One region of the Clostridium perfringens genome, then DNA from elsewhere that is predicted to be linked to it. Evidence: riboswitches for the same ligand, from Rfam matches in the RefSeq annotation. Region 1 holds a riboswitch; each other region holds the start of a gene.

Region 1 (2,278 bases):
TGAGGAAAATTATTTTACTGACTTAGCTGTAGATGGATTAGAGAGAATAAAAAAAGAATATGGTGCTAGAATAGAAGTTTTTGATACTAATTCATCAGAGGATTATGAGAAGAGACTTAGAGAAGCAGCTCAAAATAATGACTTAACTTTTGCTTCAGCCTTTAAATTTCTAGAGAGTTTAAATAATGTGGCTAAAGATTATCCAGATAAAAACTTTGCTATAGTAGATACTGTATCAGACCTTCCAAATGTAAAATCTATAGATTTTAAGGATGAAGAAGGTGCATTTCTAATGGGAATAATAGCTGGTAATACTACTAAAACAAACAAGGTAGGTTTTATAGGTGCAATAAAGGAAGAATTAATAGAAACATTTTTATCAGGATTTATGGCTGGACTAAAGGTTTCAAATGAGGAAGCCTATAAAAATATAAGAAAAGGAAATTTAGTTCAGTACATAGGAAACTTTAATGATCAAAAGAAAGCAAATGATATAGCTAAAAAAATGTATGATGAAGGGGCAGATATAATATTTGAATCAGCAGGAGAAGCTGGAAAAGGACTTTTTAAAGCTGCTAAGGAAAAAGGAAAGTATGCTATTGGAGCTGATATTGATTGGGCAGAAAGATTTCCAGAGTATGCTGATGTTATATTATCATCAATGATAAAGAATCTAGATGATGCAGTATATACTACAGCAAAAGAAGTTATAAATAGTGATTTTAAAGCTGGCCCAAAGAATAAAATGGAAATAGGGCTTAAGGATAATGGAATTGAGATAGCTAAGACAACAAGCAATTTAGTTTCTAAAGAAGTTTTAGATAAAGTAGAACAATATAGAACTTCTATTATACAGGGAGAATTTAATGTGCCAAAGACCTTAGATGAGGTTGAAAATTTTAATATTAAGTAAAAGCAATATAAATATGAAGGTTGACAAAAGGTATATAAGTGTGTAATTATAAAGTGAAAATAAAATAAGAGCATTAGGTGCTTAGTAACTTAATAGGGAAAGTTAAAAACTGCAGCCCCCGCTACTGTTGATAAGGACGAGAACAAAAAGCCACTGTGATAAATAGTCATGGAAAGGATTGTTTTAGGATGATTTATTAGCCAGGAGACCTGCCTAGTATGCTATTCTTATTGTTTCGGAGGGAAGCATTATATAAGTTTAAAAGTATGTAAATTATTTTAACTGGTGGGGATAGTTATCCGTACCAGTTTTTTATTTTGAAAAAATATTTACAGAAAGAATGAGTATAAGCTTTTCTAAAGATTAATTAGAAATAGAGATTTCTAATTAAAAATTTTAACTCTATTTAATTAAGGATCAATTATTCTAAGGTTATACAAAGATATTATGTTTTAGTATAATTATGAAAAATTGAAATTATAATTTATGTTTTGTTGGGTATGAAATTTTATTTAATATTAAAAGTATAACTTACTAGTTAATAGATGCCTTATAATGTAGAGAGAAGGAAAATAATATTAATTAGGAGGGTAAAATAATTATGAATTTTACTAAGGAAAAAAAGAGATTAGATGTTAAGAGTTTGTGTTTTTCAGCTATACTTATAGCAATAAGTGTTATATTAGCTAACTTCCCTATATTCTCTAGTATAGCATTAGATTCAATGCCAGCTTTTGTTGGGGGAATAATAATATCACCTGTAGTTGGAGGAATAATAGGACTTTTAGCTCATTTATTTGTAGCTTTAAGAACAGGATTTCCTTTAAGTTTACCAGTACATATTTTAGTAGCATTAGAAATGTTTGTTGTTGTATACATAACATCAATAATATTTAACAGAGGAAAAGTAATTTTAGCAGGAATTGTTGGTACTCTTTTAAATGGAATAGGATTTACTTTTATAACAGGAGTATTTATGTATTTTGTTTTAGGAGGAATGAATCCTGTAGACTTTTTAAAACTTTTAGGATTACCACTTACTTTAGCAAGCTTAGTTAATATAGTTATAGCATTTATAGTAAGTAAGGGATTAAAAAATGCAAATATACAAGTTTAGAGACTTAACTGTATTAGAAAATGAAAAAAATAAACTAGTAATAGCTTGCGATAGTTGTGGTGGAATTGGTGAAAATGAAGGAGACTTTGTAAAAGCCGAAAATGAGATTGTATCATATTTCTCAGCTAGAGTATGTCTTTTTGAGCTTTTAGCTTTTAGGGCAAAACCATTAGTAATAGTTAATAACTTGGGTATGTCTATGAATAATGGAGGAGAAAAAATAATACAAGGAATCAATAGAGCCATAA
Region 2 (2,278 bases), 290 kb from region 1:
TCCACATAAAAATCCTATAATAGGCATAGCTAAATTTCCTATTACAGGAATTGAAATTCCAAGAACTATGTATATTCCAACTCCTAGGGAAGCTCCTGATGAAACTCCTAGAGTATATGGTGATGCTAATGGATTCTTTAATATAGATTGAATTATGGCTCCACTAACTGCAAGAGAAGCTCCAACTCCAAAAGCTAATAATACCCTTGGTAATCTAATTACCCAAATAATTGCTACGTCCTCTGGTTTTATACCAGTTCTAAGAGGAATATTAAAAATTTTATTCCCAACTATAGAAATAGTATCCCATATATTAATATTGGAACTTCCTATGGAAGTTCCAATACAGAGTACTAATATTACTAATGGAATAGCTAGTAATATTAGTAGTTTTCTTTTTTTAGATTCCTGCATATTGTTCTGGATAAATATCCTTTGCCATTTGTTTTAATACATTTACCACGTATTGACTTCCACGTGATGATGCATTATTGTCTACTAAGAATATTTTATTATCCTTAACAGCAGTTATTGTATTCCAACCTGGACGTTTAGCAATTAAATCTGTAGCATTTTCAATATAACTTTCATTTGTTAAAATTACATCTGGGTTTGCTTTTATAACAGCTTCTTCACTTGGAGAAATCCAACCCTTTTCATTACCAAATATGTTTTCTGCTCCAATTATAGTTAATAAGTTATTTAAGAAAGTATCACTTCCAAAGCTATAAAGTTTTGAACCTGATCCAATTTCAAAGTAAACAGTTTTCTTATCTTTTATAGTTTCACCTATAGCTTTTATTTTATCTACTTCACTTTTCATTGAATCAACCATTTTCTTTCCTTCAGCTTCTGTTCCAGTTAACTTAGCTAAGAAATTGATATCTTCATATATTCCATCTATACTATCACTAGTTGGAATATAAACTACAGGTATTCCTGCATCCTTTAAAGCCTTAAATGGATCTTCTTTTCCTGTTCTATTGTGCCCTGAAGCTATTATCACATCTGGCTTAAGAGCTACTATAGTCTCTGCATCTGGATTTCTAAAGTCTATTTTAGGAATATCAGGATTTAATCCTTTTACATCTGCCGAATATTTATCAACACCAACTATTTTATCACCTAGTCCTAAACCTACTAATATCTCTGTATTAGATGGAGCTGTTGATATTATTCTTTCAATCTTTTTAGGTACTGTAAATTCAGTTCCTTCCATATCTTTCATTGTTACTGTTTTACTTCCACATCCAGTAAACATAAGTAATGCCATCATGGTTATCATTACTAAAGAAATTACTTTTTTAAAGTTTCTCATATTCTTCCTCCACTTTCACCTTTATAAATTCTTAAGTTATATGAAGGATTCCTATTTGATTTTATTTAATGATTTTAATATGTATTTTTTTAATATTGCTAAGCATCCCTTACAATCTATAAAAGCAAATCTGAACTTTCCTAAATTAAGCTTAAATCATCATAAATCAAATTTCTCTTTCATAAAACTTAACAATTAAAATATTTGAGGCTTAAATTAATACGTATAAAATAAAAAAACATACCATTTTAAGAAGGTATGTTAAGCATATTTAAATCATACGCACCCTATTATCCTACCCTCAGAAGATAATAGTACTTAAATAAAAGGCAGGTATCCCGACTTTGCTTCTTCCTCCATCTCGTCTTCCCACACAAAAAATGCAGTGACATATTGAGATTTTGTCTGCTTCACGGTTACTGAGGTAGTTGAAGACTTTAACTTCATTCCCTATTAAGCGAAAATCACACCAATTATTAGTTAATCAACTTGATTATATTATTATATTTTATCATTGTCAAACTTCTTAATTTAATATAAAACCTATTAATAATAAAAGTAATAGTATAAGGCTTATTTTAAAACCTTTGAAAGTTCTTCTAAAAGCTTTTTGTTTTCTTCCCTTGTTCTAACTGCCACCCTATAGAAGCTATGGTCTAAGCCAATATAATTACTACAACTTCTTATTATAATACCTCTTCTAATTAATTCTTCTCTTAAATTTATATTTTTATTCAATTTAAAAAATATAAAATTTACTGCACCTTTAAAAGTAGTAATATCTTTAAAATTTTCTAGGCCATTATATAAAAATTCATTTTCTTTTTTTATGTAAGCTACGCTGTTTTTAATATACTTAACATCTTTTAATGCTTCTCTTCCTGCATAGTCTGCTACGGTATTTACACTCCAAGGAGTTCCTACTGAATTTATTTTTTCTATAAAATTATTATTAGAACT
Region 3 (2,278 bases), 1.6 Mb from region 1:
GAGGTTGATAAAACAAATTTAGGTGAATTAATAAATCAAGGTAAATCTTTACTAGAGGAATCTGTAGAAGGATTTAATGTTGGTGAATACCATAAAGGCGCTAAGGATGGATTAGCAGTTGAAATTAATAAGGCTGAAGAAGTATTTAACAAGGAAGATTCTACTGAAGAAGAAATAAATTCATCTAAGGAATCTTTAGAGGGTGCAATAGCAAGATTTAACTCTTTATTAATAGAAGAAAGTACAGGAGACTTTAATGGCAATGGAAAGATTGATATAGGAGACTTAGCAATGGTATCTAAAAACATTGGAAGTACTACTAACACTTCTCTTGATTTAAATAAAGATGGCTCTATTGATGAATATGAGATAAGCTTTATAAATCATAGAATACTAAATTAAGATAATTCAATAAGGATAAATTAGATTTATAATTTTTTAGGAATCATAAAGATGCTTAAAATCAAATTTAAAATACTAAGAATTTTAAAGAGTAGTATTTTAAAATGATTATTTGTATCTAATATGATTCCTTTTAATTTAAAACATAACTTAATAAAAATTTTTTTAAAATATTATTAGAGTCAGATTAATTTAAGATAAGTTCATTAAATTTATATGATAAACAGATAAGTTTCTTAATAATTAATATTTTATAATAATATATGAACAGGAATTATATGTTTAAAAATTACCGAAAGCCTTATATATAGCATATTTTCTAAAGAAATCTATAGAGTTTAATTGTAAATGCAATGCATATGCTATATAATGTTAAAGTATTGTAAAATTAAATATTTAGAAATAGGTTAAATAGTTACATTTGTAACTATATATTAAAAGGGAAGTTGGGTTTAAATCCCACGCGGTCCCGCCGCTGTAATAGAGGAGCTTTTTGTACTTTAAGCCACTGGAATATAATATTTTGGGAAGGCCACAAAAAGTGATGATACTTAAGCCAGAAGACCTGCCTATTTTTAAAACATCAAGATCCTACGGGAAATAGGAGGTGTTGTGCTTTGGTAAGTTATATTTTTTTAGAATTTTTATAACCTCTAGACGCAATGTCTAGGGGTTTTTTATTTCTAAGACTAAAGTTCTGATTTAACTAGAAATTAAAGTTATTCATATTTAGATTAAGTGTTATAAAGGGAAATATTTTTAGTACATATTGTTTTATTTGATGCAGAAATAGTTAAATCAAATTTTATCTTAAAATAAAAAGATGATAAATGGGAATACAAAATAAAAATATAATTTAAGGAGTAGAATTATTATGTCAAAAAAGAATCAAGTATTTATAGGATTTTTATTAATGTTCTTATTAATACCAAGAAGTGTTTCAGCTATGCATATCATGGAAGGATTTTTACAACCTAAATGGTGTATAGCATGGGGAGTTATAACTATACCATTTATAGTATTAGGATTATTCTCTATTAAAAACAAGGTTGGAAATAATCCAAGACTAAAGATTTTGTTAGCTATGGCAGGAGCTTATGCTTTTGTTCTTTCAGCATTAAAGCTTCCATCAGTTACAGGTAGTTGCTCACATCCTACAGGGGTTGGTCTTGCGGCAATATTATTTGGACCTACAGCAGCATCAGTTTTAGGACTTATCGTACTTTTATTCCAAGCATTACTTTTAGCTCATGGTGGTCTTACTACTCTTGGAGCTAATACTTTTTCAATGGCTGTAGTTGGGCCTTTAGTATCATACGGACTTTATAAATTAGTAAAAAAACTTAATGGACCAACATGGTTAGGTGTATTTTTAGCATCTGCTCTTGGAGATTTAGCAACTTACATGGTTACTTCAGTTCAATTAGGACTAGCCTTCCCAGCAGAGGTTGGAGGAGTTATGGCATCAGTTATGAAATTCATGGGTATATTTGCTGTTACTCAAGTTCCTCTAGCTATAAGTGAAGGAATATTAACAGTCATAATCTTTAATACAATAGAAAATTATGCAAAAGAAGATTTAATGGAACTTAACATTTTTTCAAAGGGGGTAAAATAATGAAAAATAAAAGAGTGTTAACTAATGTGATATTACTATTATTAGTTGTATTTATTACAATAATACCTTTCTTTGTAGCTAAAAATGGAGAGTTTGGTGGATCTGATGATCAAGCAGAAGAAGCAATAACACAAATTGATGAAAACTATGAACCATGGTTCTCACCATTATTTGAACCAGCTAGTGGAGAAATAGAAAGTTTATTATTTGCTCTTCAAGCTGCAATAGGTGCAGGGGTAATTGGCTTTGGATTAGGAT

What was found. A riboswitch is a leader RNA that binds a small molecule or an ion and turns the genes downstream of it on or off. The one in region 1 is predicted to bind cobalamin.
Region 2: another riboswitch for cobalamin. It lies ahead of I6G60_RS10005 (ABC transporter substrate-binding protein); the one in region 1 lies ahead of I6G60_RS08835 (ECF transporter S component).
Region 3: another riboswitch for cobalamin. It lies ahead of I6G60_RS00595 (energy-coupling factor ABC transporter permease); the one in region 1 lies ahead of I6G60_RS08835 (ECF transporter S component).

Annotation. Positions count from the first base shown of each region.
Region 1 covers NZ_CP065681.1:1,820,504-1,822,781, forward strand. Annotated here, with positions in the region: gene I6G60_RS08830 (BMP family lipoprotein) at 1-913, shown strand, start outside; cobalamin riboswitch at 972-1,144, shown strand; gene I6G60_RS08835 (ECF transporter S component) at 1,515-2,030, shown strand; gene I6G60_RS08840 (hypothetical protein) at 2,011-2,278, shown strand, end outside.
Region 2 covers NZ_CP065681.1:2,108,067-2,110,344, forward strand. Annotated here, with positions in the region: gene I6G60_RS10000 (FecCD family ABC transporter permease) at 1-414, opposite strand, end outside; gene I6G60_RS10005 (ABC transporter substrate-binding protein) at 401-1,318, opposite strand; cobalamin riboswitch at 1,630-1,807, opposite strand; gene cobD (threonine-phosphate decarboxylase CobD) at 1,892-2,278, opposite strand, start outside.
Region 3 covers NZ_CP065681.1:70,108-72,385, reverse strand. Annotated here, with positions in the region: gene nagH (hyaluronoglucosaminidase) at 1-402, shown strand, start outside; cobalamin riboswitch at 790-989, shown strand; gene I6G60_RS00595 (energy-coupling factor ABC transporter permease) at 1,277-2,020, shown strand; gene I6G60_RS00590 (energy-coupling factor ABC transporter substrate-binding protein) at 2,020-2,278, shown strand, end outside.